DNA from 3 places in the Paenibacillus sp. W2I17 genome. Region 3 is predicted to be linked to each of the others. Evidence: predicted binding sites of a transcription regulator. Region 3 holds the regulator's gene; each other region holds the start of a gene.
The links. Region 3 encodes Rex, which represses fermentation and respiration genes when NADH is low (regulators of the CRP and FNR family bind a similar motif). Its sites were predicted from a motif close to TTGTGAAATATTTCACAA; they were not measured.
Positions count from the first base shown of each region.

Region 1: a site for Rex is predicted at 3,387-3,404, ahead of pflB (formate C-acetyltransferase). Genes of this name have one in related genera too.
Region 2: a site for Rex is predicted at 2,208-2,225, ahead of QF041_RS22300 (cytochrome ubiquinol oxidase subunit I). Genes of this name have one in related genera too.

Region 1 covers NZ_JAUSXM010000001.1:6,991,617-7,001,596, forward strand. Annotated here, with positions in the region: gene adhE (bifunctional acetaldehyde-CoA/alcohol dehydrogenase) at 1-2,540, shown strand, start outside; gene pflB (formate C-acetyltransferase) at 3,487-5,745, shown strand; gene pflA (pyruvate formate-lyase-activating protein) at 5,835-6,587, shown strand; gene QF041_RS31170 (ABC transporter substrate-binding protein) at 6,809-8,176, shown strand; gene QF041_RS31175 (carbohydrate ABC transporter permease) at 8,228-9,112, shown strand; gene QF041_RS31180 (carbohydrate ABC transporter permease) at 9,112-9,942, shown strand; gene QF041_RS31185 (cache domain-containing sensor histidine kinase) at 9,975-9,980, shown strand, end outside.
Region 2 covers NZ_JAUSXM010000001.1:4,960,116-4,970,095, reverse strand. Annotated here, with positions in the region: gene cydB (cytochrome d ubiquinol oxidase subunit II) at 1-726, opposite strand, end outside; gene QF041_RS22300 (cytochrome ubiquinol oxidase subunit I) at 671-2,086, opposite strand; gene QF041_RS22295 (tetratricopeptide repeat protein) at 2,470-3,762, shown strand; gene QF041_RS22290 (glycosyltransferase) at 3,759-4,754, shown strand; gene QF041_RS22285 (glycosyltransferase family 4 protein) at 4,756-6,297, shown strand; gene QF041_RS22280 (class I SAM-dependent methyltransferase) at 6,294-6,965, shown strand; gene QF041_RS22275 (hypothetical protein) at 7,203-7,430, opposite strand; gene QF041_RS22270 (MFS transporter) at 7,516-8,862, opposite strand; gene QF041_RS22265 (winged helix-turn-helix domain-containing protein) at 8,932-9,980, opposite strand, start outside.
Region 3 covers NZ_JAUSXM010000001.1:209,801-219,780, reverse strand. Annotated here, with positions in the region: gene QF041_RS01115 (3-hydroxyacyl-CoA dehydrogenase family protein) at 1-242, opposite strand, end outside; gene QF041_RS01110 (AAA family ATPase) at 376-1,878, opposite strand; gene QF041_RS01105 (hypothetical protein) at 1,871-2,398, opposite strand; gene QF041_RS01100 (cell wall elongation regulator TseB-like domain-containing protein) at 2,700-3,230, opposite strand; gene QF041_RS01095 (amidohydrolase) at 3,270-4,577, opposite strand; gene QF041_RS01090 (redox-sensing transcriptional repressor Rex) at 4,564-5,217, opposite strand; gene dinG (ATP-dependent DNA helicase DinG) at 5,436-8,297, opposite strand; gene QF041_RS01080 (tetratricopeptide repeat protein) at 8,439-9,086, opposite strand; gene panD (aspartate 1-decarboxylase) at 9,180-9,563, opposite strand; gene panC (pantoate--beta-alanine ligase) at 9,556-9,980, opposite strand, start outside.

The DNA.
Region 1 (9,980 bases), 6.8 Mb from region 3:
AAGCGAATAAAGCACACGCCGCATTCATGAAGATGGACCAAAAGCAGATTGACCGGATTGTGCAAGCGATGGCACTTGCGGGTCTGGATAAACACATGATGCTCGCCAAGATGGCCGTAGAAGAAACAGGCCGCGGAGTGTATGAGGATAAAATCACCAAAAATATATTTGCAACAGAATATGTGTACCACAGCATCAAGTATGACAAAACCGTAGGTGTGATTGAAGATAACGAGTATGAGAGCTTCCAGAAAATTGCGGAGCCGGTCGGTATTATTATGGGGATTACCCCGGTTACGAATCCAACATCAACAACGATGTTTAAAGCACTGATCTCCATTAAGACGCGTAACCCAATCATCTTTGGTTTCCACCCATCTGCACAGAATTGTAGCCGGGAAGCTGCCAAAATCCTGCTGGAAGCGGCTGTGAAACATGGTGCACCAGCGGATTGTATTCAGTGGATTGATGATCCTTCCATGGATCGTACAAACGAACTGATGAATCACAATGATGTGGCTCTCATTCTGGCAACAGGCGGATCAGGCATGGTACGTGCAGCGTACAGCTGTGGTAAACCTGCACTGGGCGTAGGACCGGGTAACGTACCTTGCTTTATCGAGAAAAGCGCAGATATCAATCAGGCAGTGACGGATTTGATCCTGTCCAAATCTTTCGATAACGGCATGATCTGTGCTTCTGAACAAGCGGTCATCATTGAAGAACCGATCTTTGATCAAGTGAAGAAAAAAATGATTGCAAATGGCTGTTACTTTGTTAACAAAGATGAAGCAGCAAAATTGACAGCAGGTGCGATTAATGCCGAGAAATGTGCGGTGAACCCGGCGATTGTTGGTCAATCTGCGGTGAGTATTGCGAAGTTGTGCGGTATTGAAGTTCCGGCAGGCACCAAAATTCTCGTGGCCGAGATTGAAGGGGTAGGTACCAAATTCCCATTGTCGGCTGAGAAATTAAGCCCGGTACTGGCTTGTTACAAAGTTAAAACGGCAGCAGAGGGAATTGAACGTGCAGCAGAAGTGGTTGCTTTTGGCGGCATGGGTCACTCCTCGGTTATCCACTCCACAAATGAAGAAGTGATTGGCAAATTCGCAGATCGTCTGCAAACCGGACGGATTATTGTGAACTCGCCATCCACACACGGTGCCATCGGTGATATCTACAACACAAACATGCCGTCATTGACACTGGGATGCGGATCATACGGACGTAACTCGACTTCTTCCAACGTAACCGCTGTGAACTTAATCAATGTGAAAAGGGTGGCTCGCCGTACCGTGAATATGCAATGGTTCAAAGTGCCGAACAAAGTCTACTTCGAAAAAGGCGCAACGCAGTATCTTGCCAAAATGCCTGACATCACACGTGTTGCGATTATTACGGATGCCATGATGGTTAAGCTTGGATATGTTGAAAAGGTAGAACACTATCTGCGTCAACGCCAAATGCCGGTAGCAATCGAAGTATTCTCCGATGTTGAGCCAGATCCATCCACAACAACGGTAGATCGTGGAACCGAAATGATGCGCCGCTTCCAACCAGACTGCATTATCGCACTTGGCGGTGGATCACCGATGGATGCTGCCAAAGCCATGTGGTTGTTCTATGAATATCCGGACACGGACTTCAACGATCTGAAACAGAAATTCATGGATATCCGCAAACGGATCTACAAATATCCACGTCTCGGCGTAAAAGCGAAATTTGTAGCGATCCCAACCACATCGGGTACAGGTTCTGAAGTGACATCGTTCGCGGTTATCACAGATAAAAATCAAGGTAACACCAAATATCCATTGGCCGACTATGAGCTGACTCCAGACGTAGCGATTGTCGATCCGGAGTTTGTATACTCCCTACCTAGAACAGCCGTTGCCGATACAGGTATGGACGTACTGACTCATGCGATTGAAGCTTATGTATCTGTTATGGCAAATGATTACACGGATGGACTTGCGATTAAAGCAATCCAACTGGTATTCCAATACCTGGAGCAATCTGCGCTGCAAGGCGACAAACTGGCACGTGAGAAAATGCATAATGCTTCCACGATTGCAGGTATGGCGTTTGCCAACGCATTCCTGGGCATTAACCACAGCTTGGCGCACAAATGGGGCGGTCAGTATCACACCGCACACGGACGCACCAATGCAATCCTGATGCCGCACGTTATTCGCTACAACGCGAAAAAACCGACCAAATTTGCATCGTTCCCGAAATATTCGCACTTTGTAGCGGATGAGCGGTATGCCGAAATCGCCCGCATACTGGGATTGCCTGCTCGTACGACAGAAGAAGGCGTTACCAGTCTCATCAATGCCATCCGTAACCTGAACAAAATCTTGGGCATTGAAGAATCGTTCCAGGAAATCGGATTTGATGCCAAAGACTTTGAAGCACATGTAGATTATCTGGCAGACCGTGCCTTCGAAGACCAATGTACAACCGCCAATCCGAAGTTGCCGCTGGTAACTGAACTGGCTGATGTATACCGCAACGCTTTCTACGGAAAGTTTGAATAATAAATCTAGAACGAAGCGTGCCTTACGGCAAGAAGATCAGGGTTCCCCGAGAGGGGAGCCCCGATTGCCGTCTTTCACACAATAACGAGAGGGCAGAAAAACAGAAGAGCGAAGCACCTGTTTTTCAGGATTTACTTTAAGATTTGGTTTGCTCCGAGCATAGAGGAGCAATGGTTCTTAAAGAGGTTACACGGAATCCGTGATGTGGCTGTTTGGGCCAGATGTTCACACAATAACGAAGAGGGCAGAAAAACAGAAGAGCGAAGCACCTGTTTTTCAGGATTCAATCTAAGATTTGATTTGCTCCGAGCATAGAGGAGCAAAGGGTTCTAGAGAGGTTACACGGAATCCGTGACGTGGCTGTTTGAGCCAGGTGGTCACACAATAACGAAGAGGGCAGAAAAACAGAAGAGCGAAGCACCTGTTTTTCAGGGTTTATTTTAAGATTTGGTTTGCTGCTCCGAGGATAGAGGAGCAACGGGTTCTAGAAAGGTTACACGGAATCCGTGATGTGACCGTTTGAGCCAGATGTTCACACAATAACGGAGAGGGCAGAAAAAACTGAAGAAGCGGAGCGTTCGCCTTTATCCCCGGATTTTACCCTTTGAAATATAAAATTGAAAAAATCCGGGGATAACAGCGATCGGAAGTTGTTCTGCCCGCGCAGTGGCTAAGTGTGAAACTAAATAGGGTTTAATGGGACACAGCGCAGGTGGAGTGAGTTAGTTCACTGGCTTTGTGACAAAAATCACAGATGATGAAAGCCCCAAGTCGTATACTGAAAATGTAAGAAAAACATTCATCCCGCGGTTCCGGTTCCCAAGTAGAGAGAACATGTTCCGGTTTATGTGAAACAATTCACATTAATCGCGGCTCTGGGCACACAATGCTACGAATGAAGCAAGATGTTATGTGTCCAGAAATCCAAATTAGTGGAGGGATTACGATGTCGGTGATTGAAAAAGATGTCAAACAACAAACAGGCTGGAGAAACTTTACCAAAGGAACATGGACCAAATCCGTAGATGTGAATGATTTTCTGGCACACAACTTGTCTCCGTATTACGGTGACGAAGCATTTCTCGCAGGTGCAACCCAGAATACCAAAGAATTGTGGGAGATCGTATCTGATCTGACCAAAAAAGAACGGGATAATGGCGGTGTCCTTGACGTTGATGTGAACACACCAGCGACTATTGTTTCTCACCAACCAGGTTATCTGGATCAATCCAAAGAGCAGATCGTCGGTGTTCAGACCGATGCTCCGTTCAAACGTTCCATTCAACCAACAGGCGGAATCCGGATGATGATTGATGCATGTGAAGCATACGGCTTCGAATTGCCTCAAGGCGTCATTGATATATTTACAAACATTCGCAAAACACATAACCAAGGTGTATTCGATGCTTATACCTCCGACATGCGTGCAGCGCGTAAAGCAGGGATTATTACCGGTCTGCCAGATGCTTATGGCCGTGGTCGGATCATTGGTGACTATCGTCGTGTAGCTTTGTACGGGGTAGACTTCCTGATTCGTAACAAAAAAGGTGAACTGAATGCACTCGAAGTTGATGTCATTGATGAAGATGTCATTCGTCTGCGGGAAGAATTGTCTGAGCAGATTCGTGCATTGCAGGAATTGAAACAATTGGGCGATATGCACGGGTTCGATATTTCCTTGCCAGCGACAACAGCAAAAGAAGCATTCCAATGGTTGTACTTCGGTTATCTCGCTGCGATCAAAGAACAGAACGGTGCTGCGATGTCTCTGGGACGTGTATCTTCTTTCCTGGATATCTACATTGAACGTGACCTACAAGAAGGCATTCTGTCTGAAGAACAGGCTCAGGAATTGGTTGACCATTTTGTAATGAAACTGCGGATTGTCAAATTCCTGCGCACACCGGATTACAACGAACTGTTCAGTGGAGATCCAACATGGGTGACTGAGTCCATCGGTGGTATGTCTGTGAATGGCGAAACACGCGTAACCAAAAACAGCTTCCGTTTCCTGCATACGTTGCACAACTTGGGTCCTGCACCAGAACCGAACCTGACTGTACTATGGTCCACGAAACTTCCGGAAGCTTTCAAAGATTATTGCAGTAAAGTATCCATTGAAACTAGCTCAATCCAGTATGAGAATGATGATCTGATGCGTCCAATCTACGGTGACGATTACGGTATTGCATGCTGTGTTTCGGCTATGAAGATCGGGAAACAAATGCAATTCTTCGGCGCTCGTGCCAACCTGGCAAAAGCCCTCCTGTATGCGATCAACGGTGGTCGTGACGAGAAATCCGGAGCACAAGTTGGACCTGAGTATCCTGCCATCACTAGCGAAGTACTGGATTACAATGAGGTTATGAAACGCTTCAAACCAATGATGGAGTGGCTGGCGAAACTGTATATGAACACCCTCAACGTCATTCACTACATGCACGATAAATACAGCTATGAGCGTATCGAAATGGCATTACATGACCGTGACATTGTACGTACGATGGCGTGCGGTATCGCTGGTCTGTCGGTTACAGCAGATTCACTGAGTGCGATCAAATATGCCAAAGTTAAACCAATTCGTAACGAACAAGGCATCGCTGTTGATTTTGAAATCGAAGGAGACTTCCCTTGTTACGGTAACAATGAAGACAGCGTAGACAGCATTGCTGTTGAACTGGTGGAGAACTTCATGGGTATGATTCGCAAACACAAAGCTTACCGTAATGCAGTTCCAACACAATCCGTTCTGACGATCACTTCCAACGTGGTATATGGTAAGAAAACAGGAACTACACCGGATGGTCGTAAAGCAGGTGAGCCATTTGCTCCAGGCGCGAACCCAATGCATGGTCGTGACAAAAAAGGTGCACTGGCATCCCTTGGCTCTGTAGCCAAATTGCCTTATGAACACAGTCTTGATGGTATTTCCAATACCTTCTCCATCGTGCCAAAAGCATTGGGTAAAGAGGAGACTACACGTAAATCCAATCTGACTGCGATGATGGACGGTTACTTCGGTCAAAACGCTCATCACCTGAACGTTAACGTATTTGATCGTCAACAATTGATTGATGCGATGGATCACCCGGAAAACTATCCGCAACTGACTGTACGGGTATCCGGATATGCCGTTAACTTCATTAAACTGACTCGTGAACAACAGCTGGATGTCATCAACCGTACGTTCCATGGCTCGATGTAAGTAATTTGCAAGTAGAAGACCGCTAGAGCAAGGCATTCCAAATCATATTAAACGCACAGCGGATGCGGATACAGAAAGGAAGAGGCAGCATGGTTAACGGACATATTCATTCACTCGAAACTTTCGGGACGGTTGACGGCCCAGGCATCCGCTTTGTGCTTTTTATGCAAGGATGTCTACTCAAATGTCAATATTGCCACAACCCTGATACATGGGCGCTGGATGGCGGAAAAGAAATGACGTTAGAGGAGGTACTGGCTGAAATTGAGCCGTATCTATCCTATTACCGCAGCTCTGGAGGCGGACTCACGATATCTGGCGGAGAACCAACGTTACAGGCTCATTTTGTAGCCGAAATCTTCAAGGAAGTGAAGCGGCGTTGGGGATTGCATACGACGCTGGACAGCAACGGGTTTAACGAACCGGAGCGGATTCACGATCTGTTGGATAACACAGACCTGGTTCTGCTAGACCTCAAGCATATTGATGATGAGAAACATATCAAGCTGACAGGCAAATCCAACGAGAGAACGTTGAAAACGGCCAAGTGGTTATCGGAGCAAGGTCGGAAAATGTGGATACGCCACGTGTATGTGCCTGGCATTCATAACGAGGAAGAGGATCTGCTTAACCTCGGACGGTTTATTGGAACATTAAATGGTGTCGAGAAGTTCGAAATTCTTCCATACCATCAGATGGGGATCTACAAATGGGAGGCGCTCGGCAAAGTATATCCACTGGATGGAGTTCCTTCACCAACTGAAGAAGAAGTGGAGCGGGCGTATCGCCTGATCGAACAAGGTCGCCAGGAAACGGCTGGCGTGGCTTGTTCAGGTAAGTAATCTGACCTTTATATAATAAAAACAATCAACCAAGCAGTCCTTGCGAACATGTTTCGCAGGGGCTGTTTTTTTGCTGTTATCCATTGGAAATGCAAGATTATGGGTCCAGTGAAGGATTTTATCCCTCCATTGATGAATTGTCATCCTTACGATGTAAGCTCCGGCTTTTTATAATCAGAGTGTAAAGCCAAATGCTCAATATCTTGAGGAGGGTCAACCAGATGAAAAAAAGAATGACATTACTGCTTTCATTATTGCTTATCACTTCATGGACTTTGGCGGGATGTGCAAGCTCAAGTAACGAGCCGCAGCAAGGCGCAGGCAATACACCTGTGGAGGAAACAAGTAAGGAACCGGTTGAAATGCTTCTCCGCCACACGCAGGTGGGAGCCGACAAACAGAAAAGACTGGCCATTCTGCAGGATGTTGTGGACAAAGTTGAGGGAGAGGTACCCAATCTGACCTTTACGCTGGATGGTGTCGAATCCGATGTGAATCGTAAGGAAAAGCTTCGCGGAGAGATGGCGGCAGGCAACCCGCCGGATATATTTGAACTGTTCGGTAGCCCGGATTCCAAAGTTTATGCCAAGGAAGGTATGCTGCTTGATCTGACCCCAATCCTGCAAGAGCTGGGCATTCAGGACCAGTTTACATCCCTTGAACCGTTTACGTATGAAGGCAAAGTATATGGACTGCCGATTGGCGGTTCGGGCGAAGGTTTTTTCTATAATAAAGAGTACTTCGAACAAAAAGGATGGAAAGCCCCAACCACCATGGCTGAACTGGACAATATACTGGCCGAGATCAAGGCTGATGGTAAAGTGCCGCTTGCTTCCGCATCTAAGGCGGGCTGGGTACCGCTTATGTTAACCAACCACCTGTGGTCCCGGTATGCCGGACCGGAGATTACCGCAAAGTTTGCAACAGGTGAAGCGAAGTGGACCGATCCGGGTGTTGTGCAAGGTTTTGCCAAACATAAGGAATGGGTGGATAAGGGTTATTTCAAAAAAGGTGAGCTGGGCTTTGAGTATGCCGAATATACCACGCAATTTACGAGCGGAGAAGCGGTGTTGATGTATGACGGAACGTGGAAATCCTCTGTATTCAAAGAAGGTCAGAGCGGTGAATCGCTCATTGGCAAGGTTGGATTCTTCAATATGCCTCCGGTAGAGAACGGAGCAGGAGATCAGACGTCTTTGATGCGTGATGTGAACAATGGATACGGATTCTCGGCAGCAGTGGCGGATGACCCGCAGAAGCTGGAAGCAGTGAAAGCTTTTATCAAAAATTTCTACAATGAAGATATGCAGATCCGCGGCCTTGTGGAAGACGGTGTGTTGCCTGCCATGAAGCTGGACGAGAAAGTGCTGACCGATAGCATTACCGATGATCTGATGAAAGAAATTGTGGCTGTGCTTAATGCGTCCAAGACGTCGTTCCCTGCATTTGATGCACTCGTTCAGGCCGATGTGACGACAGAGATCAGCAATCTGCAAATCCAGAAGTTGATTGGTGGGCAGACGACGCCAGAGAAAATGGCAGAAGAGTTGCAAAAGGTGCAAGAGGAAGCAAACGCTTCCGTGGAATAAACCAATTCAAGTCGAAACTGCGATCGTTGAAGTGACTGAAGGAGGCTGACCATGAATACTTCACTCCGCAGCCCGTTAATCTATACGTTGTTTGTAATGCCAGCCCTAATTCTGTTTGTAATGTTCTTTCTATACCCTATTGGTAGCTCCCTGTATTACAGTCTGACGAGTTGGAATGGGGTATCGGCTGAGCCACGTTTTGTGGGTTTATCCAATTATGTGAAGGCACTGACCGATGAACGTTTTTGGATTTCCACACGGAATAACGGCTTTTTCATCGGATTTTCGGTACTGATTCAGGTACCCCTAATCGTCCTGTTTTCGCTTCTGATTGCCAATGTGAAAAGGCTGAAAGGTCTGTATAAAACCGCTGTTTTTTTACCATCCATCATGTCGACAGCCGTTATCGGTATTTTATGGGGATTCATCTATGAGCCCAATATCGGACTATTAAACAAAATGCTTCATGTGCTGGGCATCGATCCAATCTACTGGTTATCGGATAACCGATTTGCCATGTTGTCCATCTTGGTGACTAATGCCTGGCAGTGGACGGGATTTTACATTGTCATGGTGCTGGCGGCCATACTGGCGATTCCCCGTGATCTGGATGAAGCGGCTGCAATTGATGGGGCAACGGCGGTACAACGTGCAATGCGAATTACGTTGCCGCTGATCCGGCCGATCATTTCAGTGGTGATCATGTTGTCCATCGCAGGTGCCATGAAAGCAGCCGACATCGTGATTGTCATGACCAAAGGTGGGCCCGCTGGGTCCACCGAGGTTCTGGCGACATATATGATCAAATATGCAATTACCAACTTCAAATATGGTTATGGCAATACCATTGCAGTGCTGATCTTTGCTCTGACGCTTGTGCTCACTGCGGTGTATCAACTGCTGGTGGCGAGGCGGGGCGAGAAGGTGGAATATTGATGGCGAAAAGCATAAAAAGCAGTATACCTCATGTGTTGTTAATGTTGTATTTAATCGCGATTTTGTTTCCCTTTTTATTTGTGATTTTCTCTTCCTTCAAGCAGGATAACAATGAAATCGCCCTGAATCCATTCGGTTTGCCTACAACATGGGAGTTTAACAATTACGTGGAGGCTTGGGTGAATGCCAAGATTGGCACGTATTTCTGGAACAGCCTGTACATTTCGATTTTATCATCGGCGTGTACGATTGCGCTCGGTGCCATGTTTGCTTTTGCCGTAACCCGGATGAGACACCGGAGATGGAGCCTGTTTCTGTACAGTCTGATTCTGGCGGGTATGCTTATTCCCAACAATGCACTTATGCTGCCGATTTATCTGCTTGTACGCAAAATGGGCATATTGGATACGCATCTTGCATTGATCGTGCCCTATGTGGCCAATGCGATCCCCTTTACCATTATTATACTGGCGGCTTTTATGCGTTCTCTGCCTGGAGAAATTGAGGAAGCGGCGGTCATGGACGGCTTGAGGGCCCCGGGTATCTTTGCTAAAATAGTGATACCTCTTACGGTTCCGGCTATTGTTACCGTTTTTATCGTTAATTTCCTCGGCAACTGGAACGAATTTTTACTCGCCAACTATTTCTTATCCACCGATAAATTGCGTACGCTGCCAGTGGGCATGGTCCAGTTTCGGGATCAATATCAGATGAACTATGCCCAGATGTCGGCAGGTATTGTATACAGCGTTGTACCTGTACTTGTGATCTACGCTATACTCCAGGAGAAAATTATAGAAGGAGTAACTGCAGGTGGTGTCAAAGGTTAATACCATGAACCAGTTAATAGGGAGAACGGGATATGAAC
Region 2 (9,980 bases), 4.8 Mb from region 3:
GAGAGCCCAGCCGCGTACGGCGAACACATCCGTCATGAAATACGTCATTAACGCGTAAACAGCGAGTAGTGCAGCCAGCGGCAGCATCAATTTTTGCGCTGTCTTCAAGGCACGCTCTCTGAGATCACCTACTGTCCGTAGTGAGGCAAACAGCAATCCATGCACCAGACATAACAGGGTTACGCTCAAGCCGCCAATCACGGTGTACGGATTAACAATATCGAGGAATCCTGCACGCAATTGCATCTCCCCATCAATGGGCAGACCTTTCATCAACGTGGCAAAGACCACTCCGAACAGGAAAGGCAAGAGCGCGCTGGAGACAACAATGATGATGTCCCATGTTTTGCGCCAGCGCTGCTGTTTCATTTTACTGCGGAATTCGAAAGCAACTCCACGGCCAATCAAGGCGAGTAACACCACCACAAGTGGCAGGTAAAAACCACTGAACAACGTGGCATACCAGTGCGGGAAGGCAGCAAACATTGCTCCCCCCGCCGTAATCAGCCATACTTCATTACCATCCCAGAACGGACCGATCGAGTTGATCAGAGTCCGACGTTCACGGTCTGTTTTGGCGATAATGCCTGTAGACATCCCCACACCAAAATCAAAACCTTCCAAAAAGAAGAAACCAACAAACAATACGGCAATCAGCAAAAACCACAACTCACTTAGTGACAACGGAATAACCTCCATCCACGCCGAACGGATCGGCCGATTCATCGTGATCTTCTGGGTTCTCGACCGCAAACGGTCCTGCTTTGATCTCACGTACGAACAGGTATACCATCACGATTCCGAGAACCGTATACGCAGCGGTAAAAGCGATGGTCGAGAACAGGATCATTCCTGCGGATACGTTCGGCGAGACCCCGGCTTCGGTTGTCATATAGCCAAATACTGTCCATGGCTGTCTTCCTACCTCGGTCATAATCCAACCTGACGTATTGGCGATAAACGGCAAAGATATGGCGAACACCATCAGACGCATAAACCACTTTCCAGCGACCTCCAGCTTCTTACGCATGGCTAGGAACGTACCGTATAGCGCCAGTGCAATCATTAAACCACCCGCTGCGATCATGATGCGGAAACTCCAGAATGTTGTCCGTACCGGCGGGATATAGTCCCCCGGTCCATACATCTGTTCATACTCAGCTTGAAGCTCCTTCATGCCTTTGACACTACCGGAGAACTTGCTGTAGGACAGATAACTGAGCAATCCAGGGATTTTGATCTCACCCGTACTCTCCTGTTTATCCGGATCAATAAAAGCGACCACCGTCCATGGTGCCGGATCTTCTGTCGTTGTCCATGTGCCCTCACTGGCTGCCATCTTCATCGGCTGTGTCTCCACCAGATATTGCGCCTGGAAGTGCCCGGAGAAAGCGACGCCAAATGAGGAAACAAGAGCGATAATGATCGCGATATTAAACGATTTGCGGAAGATCTCCACATCCTGCTTTTTCATCAATTTGTAGGCACTGATCCCGGTTACAACGAAGGCCCCTGTCATCAATGCCCCAAAGATTGTATGTGGGAACTCAACGAGAAGCTGACCATTTGTGATGAGTGCAAAAAAATCATTCATCTCGGCTCGGCCATTGTTAATCTCAAACCCAACAGGATGTTGCATAAACGAATTGGCTGCCAGAATCCACAGCGCGGACAGGAATGTGCCGACAAACACCAGCCAGATGCAGGCTAGATGCACTTTTTTGGACAAACGATCCCATCCGAATATCCACAATCCAATAAATGTAGACTCCATAAAAAACGCCAGTAGCGCTTCAATAGCCAGTGGCGCACCGAACACATCTCCGACAAATCGGGAGTACTCGGACCAGTTCATGCCAAACTGGAACTCTTGCAGAATACCTGTGACAACCCCGACGGCAAAGTTAATCAGGAACAGCTTGCCCCAGAACTTGGCCATCGTTTTGTAAATCTCCTTACCCTTAACAACGTACAACGTCTCCATGATTGCAACCAACAGTACAAGACCGATGGATAGCGGGACAAAAAAGAAATGGAAAATCGTTGTAAGTGCATATTGGATACGCGATAACATAATCGGATCCATACCGTTACCCCTTCTTTCTGTTCACTTCGCAGTATGCGTATTTGGCATTGAAGCTGCACCTTCGCTGTCTGTCCGCCAAATACGTTGATGAACGTATTGTGCCAGATTACCTATTTTATACATGTGAGAATTATCACAATCTTCGTCTCTAGCGCAAAAAAAAGTGATCCTGGTCACATAAAAGATAAAATTCAGCCTATTATCACAGCTTGCCAACTGCATCTATTCATGGAAGATACTCATGTTTGGGACGGAATGCCCATATGTTAGTCTCAGGCATATCATGCGAAGTACCGTGAGGGCTTTACATATGAAGTGAAAGCATGAAGTACATGCAGAGTGAATGACGCACCATATTACAGTCAAGGTGAGGTGAACTATTTATGGAAAAACCTGCACCACTACCAGGTGAAGACTCCGAAGTCAGCCTGGATAAGGCCAGTACAACACAGCCCCCTGTCCGGTATGTTCTCTTCCCTCGCAAAGGAGGCTGGTCATCCTTTCCCTATCCCGATATTGCTGCACTGCTGTCGATCGAGGGAGAGGTCTACTATGTCAGCAGCCTGACGCAAACAGAAGATGTACCTCCGGTCATTACCGTCATCTCCCTCCCTGAAGCCGAGCAGCTATTGCTGGAACCTCGCACCGTAGCCGTAGTCGCCCATCCCTACTGGCTAATGGCTACAGCTTCGCTGGAGCCTGAGCTATGTATTGCCCTGCTCCCTGAGCCTGCTGGAAACGAAGCAGAATCTCCGTTATGGGAGAGCAGTATTTCCAAACTCGTCGGCATCGCCGATCTGGTCGGCACATCCTCCGAAACACGTTATATGAAGCTGTTATTCCAAGGCGTACGTGCCATCTGGCTGGGCGGCGAAGACCCTGCACCTGCGGGGACGATGCAAAAGGATGATCTCGAAGTCCCCCTCCGGGACTACGAACTGCTCTTCCTGCATGCGCTGCGGCAGATCCTGTCAGGCACTCCAGATAGCGTCACACTGCTTCAATGCAGTGTACGTGCCGACTTCTACCAACAGCTCCGTGCCAAAGCAGGTGCACATGAGACGATATCCTTTTTGCTGGCAGCCTATGAGTACTTGCTTGAAGATCCTCGGGCTATCAATTCACTTCAAGAGGCATTCTCCCATGCGGTCTTGAATGGTCGCAGTGACTGTGTAGTCTCACACTATAGATTCCTGTCTGCCATTCATGCCCGGACCGGCAAGTTGGAGGACGCCCTGCTGGTGTATGGAATCAGTGCAGCCGACGAACAGGAACGGCATCATTATGAACAGCTCTGTCGCTGGCTTGAGGCAGGAGAAGATCAACTTGTACGAGCGGAACTACTGCGTATGAATGATGATTACGGAAACGCCCTGCGTATCCTGGACGAACTTGGCGGAGAAACGGCGAGACATTGGAAATTCCGCATTTACCAGGAGACTGGACGTGTGGAAGAAGCACTGGCTCTGGTGCATGCAGTCGATATTCAGGATGATGCCAGTCGCCGGGATTACCAGCAATTATCCGGCAGTGCGCTGGCACTGCGAGGGGAACGACACGGGGCAGTCCGACATTTCCTTGAGACAGCACTGGAGGATGAAGATGCGCTAGCCCGGATTGTCGAGCTGGAGCTGTTGGATCATGCTGTACAGCAATTGCTTGGGGAGGTGCCATGATGCTGGACCCGAAGAAGCGTAGACAACAGTTGAATGGGCCAATGGTGCACAGGGATATCCGAACCGAAACCACTTTCACGCCAACGGAAACAGTGGATAGGACACATATAAACTTATTGGAAAATGGCGATCACACGCCGGATCATGCACAACCATCACATGACTCCCGAAGCCAAGTGCATCTCTGGACTGACGCACATGGTCAATTCGAACAGGACACTACTTCCATAGAGGAGGAAACGAGCGTATTCAAAGAGCCCTTCTCCATTCGTCGGGTTCGCAAAAGCAAAGGCAACAAGCTGACAGCTATGCTCCAGGTTCGCAATGAACGTGGCCGATACCTTGAAGAAGTATTGCATGATCTGAGTGAGTTCGTAGATGAGATCGTGATTGTGGACGATGCCAGCACAGACGGAACCCCGGACATATGCAAAGCCTATCCAAAGGTGGTCCGTCTGGAGGTATTGGAGAAACCGCTGTTCGCCGAGGAATGGCGGCTTCGCAACACCTTATGGCAAGCGGCGGCGGGAACATGTCCCGACTGGTTGCTCTCAGTTGATGCGGATGAGCTGTACAGCACAGAGGCCAAGAAAGCCATACGTACTCTGATTAATCAGGAGTATGCGGACTGGTTTGCATTTCGATTCTACGATATGTGGGGTGGCCGGACCCACTACCGGGAAGATGATCTCTGGTGTCTGCACAAACGGCATACCGCTTCACTTGTACGGTATATGCCTGGATATCCTTATTTTTATCCACAACAGAATCATCATGTTCCCCGCCTCCCCTTGTCCTGCACCGTGTTGCCTGGAGTCAGCACGGAACTGAAGGTTCAGCATCTCGGCTGGGCAGGCAGTCTGGAGGACCGGGTTCGTAAATATTTGCGCTACAAACGTATTGATCCGAGCGGTGAGTGGGGCAATCTTGCACATTACGAGTCTATTCTCGATCCGGAACCTCGGCTGATCCCCTGGAAGGAGGGACCGTGAGATGGGCGTGGTGAGTATTCTGACGCATAGTTTCACCGACGGGTACAACCGGGAATTCGGTCGTGTATTTGGGGGTGGACTGGAACGCTACATTCTGGATCTGTGCAGTGTCATCCGTGGACTCGGGCATATTCCCGAAGTTCATCAGCTCTCTTATTTTGAAGCATTCCAGACTCGGACGGAGCAGATTGACGTATTTGGTTATTCGTACGACATGGATAATGTACCGGAAGCCTTTGACCGGATGGCAGCAGCAGCGCGCGGCCCAGTGATTTATGCCAGCTGTCTGTGGCAACCCATCACCTACAAACCCGGCAGTCTTGGCATCTGTCACGGCATTAACTGGGATCGTCCCGGACTGCCACTGGAGACCAAACAACAAGTCGCGGAACATATTCAACTGGCTCTGGATGGACTCGTGTGCATTGTATCCGTGGATTCCCATTTCCAGACCTTTTGCCGGGCTGCGTGCACCTATACCGATCCAAGGCAGGTTGTCCTGATTCCCAATGCGGTGGATACGTCCTATTTCACACCTGCCCCACCAACGCGAACCTTTGAGCAAGAACAGGAAGACGAATGGCTTGTCGCATGGAAGAATGATCTGGCAAGTCATGAAGAAAATGTTGGTGCTGTTATATCAGGAGTGCAAGCTGTAGAAGGCAAGGATGGAACGAGTGGTGCTGGAGCGAACAGTGGTAAGGCTAACAGAGATGGAGGTGGGGATACAGATAGCGATCCAGAACGAGAGGGGAAAGGAACGGTAGATTTCCATTTGAATTTATCGAAACTGGAAGAAGTCGAGGCAGATGGCGAAACGTATAGGTTTGCTCATAACCACCGGAATTCAACGGATTGGGCTAAGGAGATTCTAGTAGAAGCAGATGCTGAGTATCAGGTTAAAGGTCCGATTCAGGGACAGGTTGAAAAGAAAACTGTGGATGCCCTTGTGTCCTCTCCCCACCCAATTCGCATTATCTATCCGCGCCGCATCAGCATGGAGCGGGGTATTATTCCAATGATGTTGGCGGCGGATAAACTACTTGGAGCCTTTCCGGATCTGGAGATTGAATTTGCCGGGGAACTGGTCGAAGGCAGTACGGTCGGGAGAGTCTTTCGTTACTGGCATCGTACTCATCCACATGCGGAACGAATTAACCAGCGCACGTATGATTTCCGGGATATTCGGGAGGCCTACCATCAGGCAGATATCGCTGTGATTCCAACTGTGTTCTCGGAAGGCACCTCCTATGCCTGTCTGGAAGCGATGAGCTGTGGACTTCCGGTAATTGCCTCCAATGTTGGCGGATTGAATGATCTGATTCAGGATGGTTTTAATGGGCTACTGGTACCTCCTGGCGAGCAGGAACTAACCGCCGCACTGGTACGTCTTGTACAGGATCGGGCCGAGCGAGAACGACTGGGAATCTATGCGCGCGAGACCGCACTGTCCTATGATCTTGCCAGGTGGCGGAGCCGTTGGAGCACGGTGTTGGAATCTTTTTTGGCAGAGACAGGATTGAAGGAGGGAATTCGGGGATGATGGATATGCCCAAGGCAACGGAATTCATGGAATCAAGATACATTCGGCAAAGTGATCCTAAAACGGACACATTGGTCTTCCCGCTGCATCCGGCATGGTGGAGCCGTCCCTACGAATATGAATGGGCCCGGCGGTTTGCACGTCCAGATGATGTCGTCCTTGATGCAGCCTGCGGCATCTCCCATCCGTTCAAATTCTGGCTTGCAGAACACTGCCGCGAGGTTCACGCTTGTGACTGGGATGAACGTATTTTGTCTGAAGAGGCGATAAGACTGGATATTGTTTCTGATTTTGGAGAGCAAGCCGCTCAGGATCTGCCGGAATCAACTCTCGTCCGATTGCACCGTGCACAGGCTAATCTGGCCCAGCTTCCGTACGAGTCGGGTAAGTTTGATCGGGTGTTCTGTATCTCTGTACTGGAGCATCTGGATACAGGCACGATGCTGCGAGCGTTTCGTGAATTCGCTCGGGTGCTGAAACCAAACGGACAGTTAATCGCTACCTTCGATGTGCCCGAGATGCGGCCTGATCTGCTGGAGACAATCATGGCTGTCACCGGATTAACCATTGAAGATAAGCTGAATGTGAAAGAGCCAGACGATGCCATCTGGTCTGACATGTACGGCACGCCGATCCGCTGTTTTCGAGCGGTGATATGCAAAGGTTGAGACGAATTGGGTTACGTTGAGTTAAGTGCAGAGTGGAAAATTGAGGGCTTGAGGGCTCGACCCATTAGCAACGGAACAATACACGGTTCGGGCAATGCTCCGATTACCGGTAGCTCCGTTGCTTTTGCAATTTCAATCGGAGACCAATTGAGAAACAGTTCGGGATTAAAGGGATTGGGGGTTGGGGACTAGAGACTAGAGACTAGCAATCAGAGATTAGTGATTAGTGATTAAAGATTAAAGATTACACTGGTTGGTGTATTCATCAGCAAAGGCTGCGCCGGGTGCTGTCAGGCGCAGCAGGGTTTGCAGGCCCGGCGGGATTGTCGTCGCCGGGCGACCTGTGGCGGTAGGTTGCCGCTGGGCCGATTCGGCCCATTCACCCGCCAGGTTCTGCCGCCCGGCGAGCAGCGCGAGCGTGCCGCAGGCGGAAGTGTGATTGCTCAATATCCAACATTCCAGCACAGCAAACAGCCGCCTTCGGTAACTACCGGAAGCCGCTGTTTGTCTGACTGTAGATACAATGATGTTAGGAATCGGGTCAAAGCAGTCAGGCCGATTCCTGCGGAATGATCTCTTTGGCTTCAGACATGGAGGGTTGCTTCACTCCCCACAAGATACGCTGCAGCATTATGCCTGCCAAGCCAATGACTAACGTAGTGAGACCAATATACTGAAAAGTAGGACTCGCCCCTGTGGCACGAATCAGGGCACCACCGGCAATCGGTGCAATAACAAGCACCACACTGGATAACGAGTTTTGAATGCCAAAGACGCGCCCTACATAGGCAGGAGGGGTCTCCTTTTGCAGCAAATAATTCAGAGTTACCATAAAGAGCCCATTACCCAGCCCAATGCAGAGGCCCCAGATAATAACCCAAATTTCGGGTGTTTGTGGGCCGATCCACCCCAGCGCAGCGATTCCGGCACCCACGAACAGATATCCTCCACCCAGTCCCCACCCATACCCAATTCTCGGCAAGCGATTTAACAACAAAATGGTGACGACTGCCCCAGCTCCTGCCGAAGACCCCAACCATCCGAGCAGTGATTCATTACCTGGCTTGATCTCCCGAAACAGGGTCGTAAACTGATAATCAATCATCAGAATGGCCATGAGTCCAAAACAGCCGAACAAAATCGTACTCAGCACGGTGCGACTGCTCTGTATAAAACGCCAGCCTTGCTTCCACTGGGAGAACAAAGATTCCGATCCATCCTTTTCACTTGCAGCACTTCCGTCTGATTCAACGGACTCCGACTTTTCTATCAAACGCCGCAAGGGCCATAATACCGCACCCGACAACAGGCGGGTACAGGCATTAATGACAATACAGATTTGTGGTGAAAAGAAGGCCAAAATGACTGCACCCAGAAGTGGTCCCGCCACTTTAGAATACTGGCTCACAAAACCGTTTAGGGACGATGCCTGAAACAGATGCTCCTCTGCCACCACCTGACGGGTTAACGCCTGCTGGGCCGGAACATGGAACACTCCCATCATGGCACGCAGAGCGAGCAGTGGAAGCAACCATGCCGGGCTTGGTGCGAATAAAATAGCAACGGTTAATCCCACGGTGATCACATCACAAAGGATCATGATCTTTACTTTGTGCAGTCGATCAGCCAGGGCACCTGCAAAGGAGCCCAGCAGTATGCCCGGGACAGCCATACATACAGGAATAAGTGCAATGATCAGCGGATCGGCGCCCCAGCGGTAGGCCACCATCACCTGGATGGCGAGTGCATCGAACCAATCTCCAAACGTAGCCAGAGAGTATGCGATAAACATGCGGACAAACCGGAGGTTGGTCCATAAGCTTTTGGAAGATTCCGCAGATGAGGCGGGTGATTCGGTGGATTCATTGGATGTGGGTTCATTTGAAATGACGGTCATACATGTACTTCCTCCCTTGATTACAGCCGCTTGTGGCCTGTATGTTCCTTGGCTGTAATCATAAAGGAGTTATATCAGAGGAAGATCAGAGGATGGGGAGGTAGGAGATAAAAAGTTACGTATTTCATCTACAATTTGTTGTCCATATGCGGGTACACCGTAACTTTTGCCGATCTCTACATACACTTGACGATACTTACTGCGAATTCTACCTTCAATTCGATGATGACCCAGGAATAGGAGAATCTGATATGCAGCATTCAGATATAGCGGTACGTTCAGCGACATTTTCAATACATCCAGACCGTCATCCATTCTTAACTCTGCCTCACGAATCCGTCCCTGCCGAAGTAACCATAATCCTTCCATCACCTGAAAACGTCCGATCTCCCGCAGATACGGGGCATCCTTCAATCCTAACCGCAGAACTGCCATCTGGGCCTCAACAGCTTCACCGCTGCCACCCCACAGTTCCACATACAACGCTGCAAGTGCTACAGGCAGTCTGAAATTCTTGAGCTCATCTGTGTCTATTACACGATATGTTTCTTCCAGCTGCTCTTTCGCCCGTTGATATTGGCCCACCTCTACATAGACTTCAACGATATTCAGAATGCGGAGTTCGCGAAGCTGATCGGCAGACAATGCAGCTGAATTCAGCGCCTGTTCATACAACTGAATACTATCCGCTGGCTCGATCAGCGGGTGCACGAAAATCAGTAGCCAATATAGTCGCTCTTCAAAAGCAATTTCTTTCGTTGTAATCAGCCATTCCAGATCTCCCTCTATAAAACGGATATACAACTGATAATAAGGGGCAATCTGAATACCGAGTGCTTCCTGTTGTTGAACCAGGGTCTGTATGGCGTTTCCCTGCCCAAACACATGATATTTACGAAGTAATCCGTGAATGACCTCCTGCATTTCTGGGTCCTGAGCAGAAGGGCTAGAAGGTAGAACGGACTTGTTCTCTTGTACAGCAAGCCGATAACCGTAGCCCCGTACTGTATCCAGACGGATCTCATCCCAGCGTTTCAGCTTCTTGCGCAGGCGATAGATATGATCGTCCACGGTGCGTTCAACCGGATATTCAAGCGGCCAGACCCGATCCAGCAGTT
Region 3 (9,980 bases):
CCAAGTTCAGCTAAATGAGCTACCTTGGTAATACGGGAAAGAATCAATTTCTTCTCCGCTTTTGTAATCGCCCATTTCTCCAGTTGTTTATCCAGATTGGTTTCGATCATGTCATATGCATGGTCCAGCTTTTGTGTTGTATGCTCCACGAGAAGCACATCAAGTCCTTTGGCTGCGAGCATCTGGGAAATACCTTGCCCCATCGTACCGCCGCCGACAACTCCTATTTTTTTGAAAAACATGGTTCTGCTCCATCCTTTCGGTTCTCTATTTCTCTATTGTACCCTGTTCGCCGAAAATTACAAATTTCGACCCAACATATAATAATATCTTAGCACGAGTGAAATGTAAAAAAAAATAACCAGCATAAATAAATTATGCTGGTAGAAGGGCACTGTCACGAAATTGACAACGAAATTGCTCGCCGGACAAAACTTCCTCACGAATCAGGATGTCGAGTGAATTGTCGAAAATTGTCCGTTGTTCTTCAAGCAACTGCTTTGTCTGTTCCATCAGTTCTTGCAGAATTAATTTATTCTCTCGCATCAGTTCCTCGGTTGTTACCATATCCATGTTCACAATCCCAAGTGAAGTCAACCCCGAAGCCATCATGGTCTGTACAACATTGGTTGCCTGATCAAAGTCATTGCGTGAACCTGTGGAACGACCACCGTAGTACATTTCCTCCGCAGCTGCTCCTCCAAGTGCAATCATGATCTGCTCTTCCAGGAAGCGCTTTGTATAGAGGAACTGTTCTTGTTGCGGGTTATGACGTACATATCCCAGCGCCTGACCACGCGGACTAAGTGCCACCTGACTAACACTGCCTGGGCGAACGAGTTCTGCCATAATGGCATGTCCCAATTCATGAATGGCGACCCTTTTCTTCTCTTCCACACTGGACTCACGGTCTGTCTTCTCACCCATCATGACCTTATCAATAGCCATGGACAAATGCCGCTGTTCAATGTTTAACATCCCGTCCCGCATAGCGTATATAGCTGCTTCGTTCATCACACTTTCGAGCTGTGCACCGGAGAAACCATACGATTCTTCAGCTGTTTTCTCCAGATTAACTTCCTTCATCAGAGGTTTATTCACCGCATGCAGTTCCAGAATATGCTTTCTACCCTTTTTGTCAGGCAAGTCCACTTGAATGTGGCGGTCAAAACGTCCCGGTCGCGTCAGGGCGCTATCCAGCATCTCTTTACGGTTCGTTGCAGCGATAACCAGAATTCTTGGCGTATCGGAAGAATAGATCCCATCCATTTCCGTCAGGAGCTGATTCAGGGTCTGATCATATTCACGCTGTTGACCACCTTCACGTTTACCCCCGATGACATCGATTTCATCGATAAAGATAATAGCGTTTTCCTTATTTTCCTTGGTGGCACGGGTCCTCGCGTCCTTGAACAAATCCCGAATTCTGCTGGCACCCACACCAACATACATTTCCACGAACTCACTACCCGATGCTGCTACAAAAACAGAATCGGTGTAATGGGCAGCAGCCTTGGCCATCAACGTTTTCCCTGTCCCTGGAGGGCCCGTCAGCAAGATCCCTTTTAACGGACGAATCCCAAACTTCCGAATTTCTTCATGTTTGATGAGAAAGTCAAGCGCTTCACGCAATTCCTGCTTGGCACTGTCCTGTCCGCCAATTTCTTCAAAAGTAAGCTTGGAAGGTCCTTTTTTCTTCCGTTTACGTTCCTGTGCAGCGCCTACTGTAATCCCGCCACGCATTTGCATCATGAACAGCAAAGCTCCGACAAGTACCGCTGCAATCAGAATCGGAACAATATTAACACCAGTAAAAGCAAGGAAAATAATCAATACGGGAAAAAATCCGATGGCAACTTCTTTTGTCCATTTAGGCATTAGGCCACACTCCTATCTGACCGGGCACACGCGGCAGAATAATAAACTTGCTGGCATCTCCGTCTCTGAGACTGACATATACATTGTTGTCATCCATCGCTGTATTTACCTTAATTCCATTCGTCGCCATCTTTGACAACGTTGGTGTAATCTCGGTGTATTGCTTGTTCTCCATCGCCTGAGCTACGGTAAACATCGCATCCCCCCACCAACTTTCCAGTGCTTCACTGGAATGATCCACAACATCCAACTTTAGTGAACGTGTTCCAATTAATGTCTGTCCTTCTTTGTGAATATATTGTACCAGTCTGCCCAAATCAACATCAGGTTGCAGATCCAGTTTCAATTGTACGTCATCGCGGTTAATAGTTAATTGAACGTCATTGACTCCATCGTACTGGGTAACCATCTTTTCAATCGGATTCTGCACGGCCACCTGACGATATACAAACCAACCTCCAAACAACACAACGGCTGAAATGACGGCAGTTAAAGCAATAGGCAATACTTTTAGCTTCAAGTGAATTACCCCTCCCAGATTTTGGCCTAACCTACTGGCTTATTGGTATATACGAATATGTGCACATTGACTCCTGCGAGAATTTCGACAGGTTTGTTTGTTTTTGAATGTAACTTTGAGTACATATCTGAGTATATCACATCGTATATACATTTTCGAAGGTGAAAATATGAATAAATTATTAATTTTAACTATTTAAATCAAGAATGTTTACAGACAACACAAAGAACCGGTTCAGTCGGATATCCGTCTGCCGGTTCTTTCATTTCTTTAATTCTCTAGTTATGTCGCTCTATTTGTTCTAGCTGTTCGGGAGTGTATAGACCAGGTCCACCTGTTCTCCGTTGCTAAAACGATAAAAGCGATAGTGGTTATGCGTACCGTCTTTATAATACACTTGCCACACATATATTCCATTCACAACTCCGGGCATGATTCGTTTAATCTCGCCGGCAGGAACTTCAGAACTGAAGCGATTGCGGATCTGCGCTTCGGACATGCCATTCTGCAGCAGCTCACTGTGTACAGCGTTTGCCCCCGTAGCCGGTTGATTGTTTGCATCGAATTTAACCCAGACCATAACATCCTGGTTATCCTTATTTTTGCCGATCAGGGTCCAGTAGATGTTGTCAGAGCCTTCTTTGTCTCCCCAGATGTACTTGCGCAATTCATCATAGGATGTAATGCCCAGTTGCTTCTGTGCTGCTTGTATGGCGAGCGCTTCTTCCTTACGTTGGTCCTGTGTGACATAGACGTAATAACGCTGAAGTCCAAACAGAATCAGAACTAGTGCAAGCAGCGAAATCCATATCCACTTCTTTTTTTTCTTCAAAAGCCGAACTTCCTTTCCCTATGATGCTCTGTCCTGCAATTAACGAGCAAGCAGACCATCAAATGCCAATTGAGACTCACGCAAAATGCGTTCTTCATCCAGCGTCAGACATTCGCCATGTTTCACCACTTGTTTTCCATCCACCCATACGTGCTCAACATCTTTGGCAGAAGCCGAGTAGATCGTATGTGAGATCAGGTCTGTATGTGGATAGAAATGTGCCTGTTCAATGTCAAGGGCGATAAAATCAGCCTTCATGCCGACCTGAAGCGCTCCGGTATTGTTCAAGAAGATAGATTTGGCACCATATGACGTTCCGAGTAGTAACGCTTCGCCTGCTGGTACTGCCGTCGGGTCACCAGATACACCTTTGTGGATCAATGCAGCCAGTCTCATTTCCTCGAACATATCCAGGTTGTTGTTGCTTGCCGGTCCGTCTGTTCCGAGTGACACGGTAACTCCTGCTTTCAGCAACGCAGGTACCCGCGCAACACCGGAAGCGAGTTTCAGGTTACTTCCCGGGTTATGGGATACAGCCACATCATGACGGGCCAAAATTTCAATTTCTTCGTCATTAAGATGCACCGCATGTGCAACCAGAGATGGACGGGAGAAAAAGCCCAGTTTCTCCAAATGTGCCACAGGACGCAGTCCATAATCAGCCACGTTCTGCTCCACTTCACGAAGCGTTTCAGACATATGTGTATGGAGAGGAAGGTTCAGATCGTTCGCGACCTGCACAAGCTTCTCTATGTAGTCAGGAGGGCATGTATATGGTGCATGTGGCGAGATTACGGTTGTAATGCGACCATCTGCCTGTCCATTCCACTCACGTGCAAACGCTGCCGACTCCTCCAGCTTCCGCAGTTGCTCTTCTTCCGAGCACAGTCCGATTACACCACGTGCCAGTGCTGCTCTAACGCCGGATTGCTCCACAACTTTGGCAACTTGATCCATGTGATCGTACATGTCCAAGAACGCTGTAGTTCCGCCTTTCAACATTTCAAGCACCGATAGCGAGGTTCCCCAATATACATCTTCTGAAGTCATTTTCGCTTCCATCGGCCACATTTTTTCCTGCAACCATACTTGCAACGCAAGATCGTCTCCGTGCCCTCTGAGCAACGACATTGCTGCATGACCATGCGTATTGATCAGACCCGGCAGGAAGAACAGTCCTTTTCCATCTACTTTGGTACTATTTTTGTCTCCATCCGGCAATGTCTCACCAATATGCACAATCTTGTCATCCTCAACAACCATGTATCCTTGAACCACGTTCCATGTTGTGCCGCCTTCATTAACGGCAAATTTGCCGTTGTGAATTACCCATCTATTTGTTGTCATCTTCCTCGTCGTCCTTTCCAGTCTCCAAGTAATAGGCCAAACTAAGCAGATCCGTTGTAAAGTCAGCATGGTGAATGCGGATATGCGGCGGTGTTTTTAGAATGGTTGGTGCAAAATTAAGGATCGCTTCGATTCCGGATTCAATAAGCTGATCCGCTACATTTTGGGCTTCCGTATCCGGAACCGTAATAATACCGATGCGGATGTTTTCCGTTTTAACCGCTTCCGTCAATTCATCCATTGGTTTTACCGTCAAACTGTTGATTTGACTACCAATCTTCGGTCCATATGCATCAAATACAGCAACAATCTTCATGTTGTCTTTCAGATATGCGTTGTAGTTGGACAAGGCTTGACCGAGATTACCCGCTCCTACCAGAGCTACATTAATTTGCTGATCGATTTTTAGAATGTGACGAATTTTCTCGATCAAATAGGATACATCATACCCGATCCCTTTACGACCAAAATCACCGAAGTAAGCCAGGTCTTTACGAATTTGGGCCGGATTCAGATCCAGCCTCTGTCCAAGCTCTTGAGAAGAAACAGTAGCCACCTCACGCTGATGCAACTCGTTCAAATAACGCAAGTATACAGGCAGACGTCGTACCACCGCTTCCGAAATTTTATCCGATTTCATTCTTGCTCCCCCTTACCAAGGCCACGATAAAATAATAGATGAAAAGATGAGCATTCTGTATAAACTCAAAGATAAACGTGACATTTTATACAGAATGCTCCTTGTAATTTAGGTTATAAGTTCTTGCGTGCAACTGCTTTAATCGGATACGGGAATATCTAATAAAGTTTAACGCCAAACAATAGTTTCATGCAATGATATAACGAACAAAACAACCATTATTTTTGTTCATTAGCAGGTTTTTCCAACCAATCGGTAATTCGTGGAACCATCTGCTCCGTGAGCATGTGTTCCATTTTGGGACCAGGTAATGAATATAAAAAGAATTTACCATAGTACGCTTCAATCACCCGTGTATCATAAACAATGACAATTCCTCTGTCCTTCGCTGTACGCACCAACCGGCCAAATCCCTGTTTGAAACGAATGACCGCTTGCGGCACGGACAGTTTCATGAACGGATTTTTCTTCTGTTGCTGAAGCAGCTCACTCTTGGCTTCCACCAACGGATGATTCGGTGGCTGGAAAGGCAGTCGAACAATAGCGAGACAGGTTAGGGCCTCTCCCGGGATATCTACACCCTCCCAGAAGCTGCTTGTGCCCAAAAGTACCGTTGCTTTGGCATCTTGGAACCTGCGAGTCAATTTGGAACGACTTCCACTGTCAACGCCTTGCCCAAGCAACGAGATGTCGTTACCAGATAGCGCCTCCTTCAGCGGATCATAGACCTGTCGCAGCATCTTGTATGAAGTAAACAGAACCATCATGCGTCCACGCGTAGCAATTGCCGTCTCTGCGAGTGATTGCACCAGCATATTAACAAAGTGCGCATCACCCACACTTCCCTTCACACTTGGGAAATCACGCGGAATCACCAGAAGTGCCTGATCGCGATAGTTGAAAGGTGATGGCAACATCGACGTTAACAGCCGATTATTCTCAGAGGCTTCCTGTAAGCCAAGCTGCTCAATCATGAACTGGAATGACTTATCCACTGAAAGCGTAGCTGATGTAAGCACAACACTTTTCTTTTTATCAAAAAATAAATCCTTAAGTTGTGCACTGACATCTACAGGTACGGCATACAGCTGGAGAGATTTGCTGCGGAACTGGCCGCTGGCTTCCATCCAGTATACCGTTTTAGCATCATCCATACGCATGAAGAAACGTAGATTCTCCTTCAATGTGGTCAGATCTTTCAGCAATCCTGTAATGTCCGTGATCAAACTATCCGATTGATAATCATCCTGATCCTCTTTCACCTCAAGCAGCAATTTGTCCCCTTTTCGAACCAAATCGCCCAGAGTCACATAGATCTGGTTCTCCAGATCCTGCAACTCCTGCCATTTTGCAGGTTTCTGAGATGCTTTCAGACGCAGTGAAAATTGCCCCGTCTCTCCCGGTGAAGCATCACTTCGTTCAGGCAACAGACCGAACAAGGCATCGCTCATACGATCCCACAGCTCCTTAACTTCAAGAGCGAGCGGGAACATCTGATCCACCATGGAGCCCCATTGCACCGAATTTTCATGCCCGGATAACTGCGAACGAAGCATAGGCAGCTGACCATTACGACTGTCTTTAAATAGGCGGGTCAGTGTATGAACCAAGGTGAAATATTTCATATGCATTCCAAGATGTTTACCAGCGACATCCTCCAGATGATGTGCCTCGTCGATCACAAGACTCTCATAGGCTGGCAGCAGCTGATGCGCGGCTTTCACATCCGTAAATAATTTGGAGTGATTGGTGATTACGATATCAGACAACCCTGCCTCATGTTTGGCACGATGGTAGAAACATTTGCGGAACCATGGACATGATCTTCCCAGACAAGACTCAGATTCGCTCTGTACCGTCTCCCAGAAGTCCCCTCCGCGTCCGCTAAGGTTAAGTTCCTCATCATCTCCGGTTTCGGTCTGCGTAAGCCAGACAATCATCTGAGCTGCTGTGAAATAATCCTCTTTAGGTGTGGCGAATTCACGTTTATTGATTTTGTGTTCAAATTTGCGCAGGCACAGGTAATGTCCACGTCCTTTGAAGACAGCAGCTTTAAACGGGAATGGAACCACTTGGGTAAGCATCGGAATGTCCCGCTCTCTCAATTGCTCCTGCAGATTGATTGTATGCGTGCTAACCATAACTTTCTGTTCCTGCTTCACACTTTCGTAAATAGCAGGCAACAGATAACCCAGAGATTTACCAGTGCCTGTTCCTGCTTCGATCAAGAGATGTTTCTCTTCATCCAGGGCTTGCCTTACACTGCTGAACATCTGAGTCTGCGCTTCACGCTCTTCGTAATGATCTAGTGTATCCTTCAGGTTCTCCCGAACCTGGTCCATAAACTGTTCGAAGCTTACACCATCAAGGGGGTTAGCCTCCCGCTCATCGCGTGGTGCACCAATATCGGTCCAATCACTTACATTAAGAGCAAGCTGACGATAATAGGTATGTCCGTCCAGATCCTGAATCGGCTCTGCTTCCTTCTCACTGCGCATTCCGTCCAAGAACCAACCCAAGTCACTGTCTTCTGGTGCAAACAGGTCACTGAGGCGCTGAATCGTTATGAGCGGTAATTCCTTTAACTCATCCAGACACTTTAGCAGCACATAGGCTGTCGCCAGTGCATCACTGTCTGCCTGGTGAGGGCGATCATGTTGAAATCCAAATTCGGAAGACACATAACCGAGTTGATAAGAACCCAGTGATGGGAATGTAATCTTCAGAAAATCAATCGTGTCCAGAATGCGGCCAGTGAACGGCAAATAACCGCAACGGTCAAGAGCATTCTGCAAAAAGTGAAAATCAAAAGCGACGTTGTGTCCAACAAGCACCACATCATTAAGCAGCGGAACCATCTCCATCATCATCTCTTCGAGTGAAGGAGCGTCCGCTACATCTTCATCGGTAATACCCGTCAACCCCGAAATAAACGGGGGAATCGGTACACCGGGGTTCACATAAGAACTATATATTTGAGTTATGCTGTAGTCATGATCTATGATGGCAAGTCCGGCCTGTATAATCTCACCGTCGGACTGCGTGCCGGTTGTTTCGAAATCCAATACGGCAAATTTCATTGCAATGTACGGTCCCTTCCATTCCAGTCTATGTTACAGCATAGCAAAAAAAAGGGGATTTGAAAATTAACTGACAAAAAAGCGGTGTCCCCGCCGCTATGCCAAAGGAGGGAACACCGTTTTTTGTCGCCGAATTCCCGCTTAATGAAGGGTCGTCAGCTGATTAGCATATTGCAATTTTCCCCTGTTCAACCTGCAAGCTTCCATGTTGTACAGTGGTTCGGTCAATGTCGGGTCATACTGAAGGGCCTGTGCAAAGAGTGAACATGCAGCTTCGGGATTCGCAAGCTTGGCTTGAATACAGCCCAGGGCGTTACATACAAGCCCTTTTAAGCGAGGTGAACCCTTAAGGTACATGATCTGCTGCAAATGTGTCCCGGCTTCAGCCATTTGTTCCAGATTCAGATACGCGAGCGCCAGGTAAAAACGAGTCAATGCACTCTCCGGATGGTCGGTCACAACCCGGGAGAACTGCATGATCGCCTGCGGATACATCTGTAATTTGAAATAACCCTGACCTCGACTGAAACATTCCAGATGGAGTTCAGGCAGAGCGGTAACAGCTTCCTGTTCCGGTTCAAGGGAAGCAGGCTTATCCATTTCCCGCTCCCTTACCTGGCTCATCTTTTCTTCAAACATCAGCCATTCATCCAGCATTCCGTCACTCATCCGCTTAAGCAAGTTCCACTTTTGCAGCAATTCTTGTTTGTTCAGGCCTTCAGCGGAAGGATAGCTCTTGATAATTTCATCTAACATGTCGTTCATTTCTGCGAAAACATGCTGGAACATCGATGCATCCCCACCCTTGAAAAAATGGATTAGTGCAGTGACCTGTACTCATTTTTTGCTTCAAGGGCCGATTTCATTCTCCTTACCAGTCGATTACATAATTGTTGCGTGGACTTCCTGTTTCATCGTTTGTACAGGTTTATTCTGTCCATCTACAAATACAACGGTTGGTTTGTGAGTATTTGCCTCTTCTTGCGACATCATGGCGTAAGAAATGATAATGACGTTATCTCCAGGCTGCACCAGACGTGCAGCTGCGCCGTTAAGACATATGACCCCGCTTCCGCGTGGTCCTGGAATCACATAAGTTTCCAGACGTGCACCATTGTTGTTGTTCACAATTTGCACTTTTTCGTTTTCCATCAAGTCGGATGTTTCCATCAAGTCTTCATCTATGGTAATGCTACCCACATAGTTCAAGTTGGCTTCCGTTACCGTAGCCCGGTGAATTTTGGATTTCATCAGTGTTCTAAACATGGGACAGTACCTCCGATTTTTGCAACCTTATATTGTCAATCAATCTTGTTTTTCCGAATTTCACCGCAAGTGCAATGAGCAGATCGTCACGGCCTTGAACTTCTTCCTGATCTGTGAGCGGCTCCAGACTTGGAAAAGCCTGAATCTCGGCGTAGTCGATAACGGCAAGCGGTGAGGTTGCAATCTGCTCGCGCAGAATACGACGGATATCTGCGGCGTTTATAGCTACACCTGTATCTGCGGCTTCCTGAGCTGCGCGCAGTGCCTTCGACAGAACCAACGCCTGAGTACGCTGTTCAGCGCTAAGATAGACATTACGTGAACTGAGGGCCAGGCCATCCTCTTCGCGAACAATCGGACAGGGTACAATTTCTACGGGCATATTCAAATCATTCACCATCTGTTGAATGACCGCAA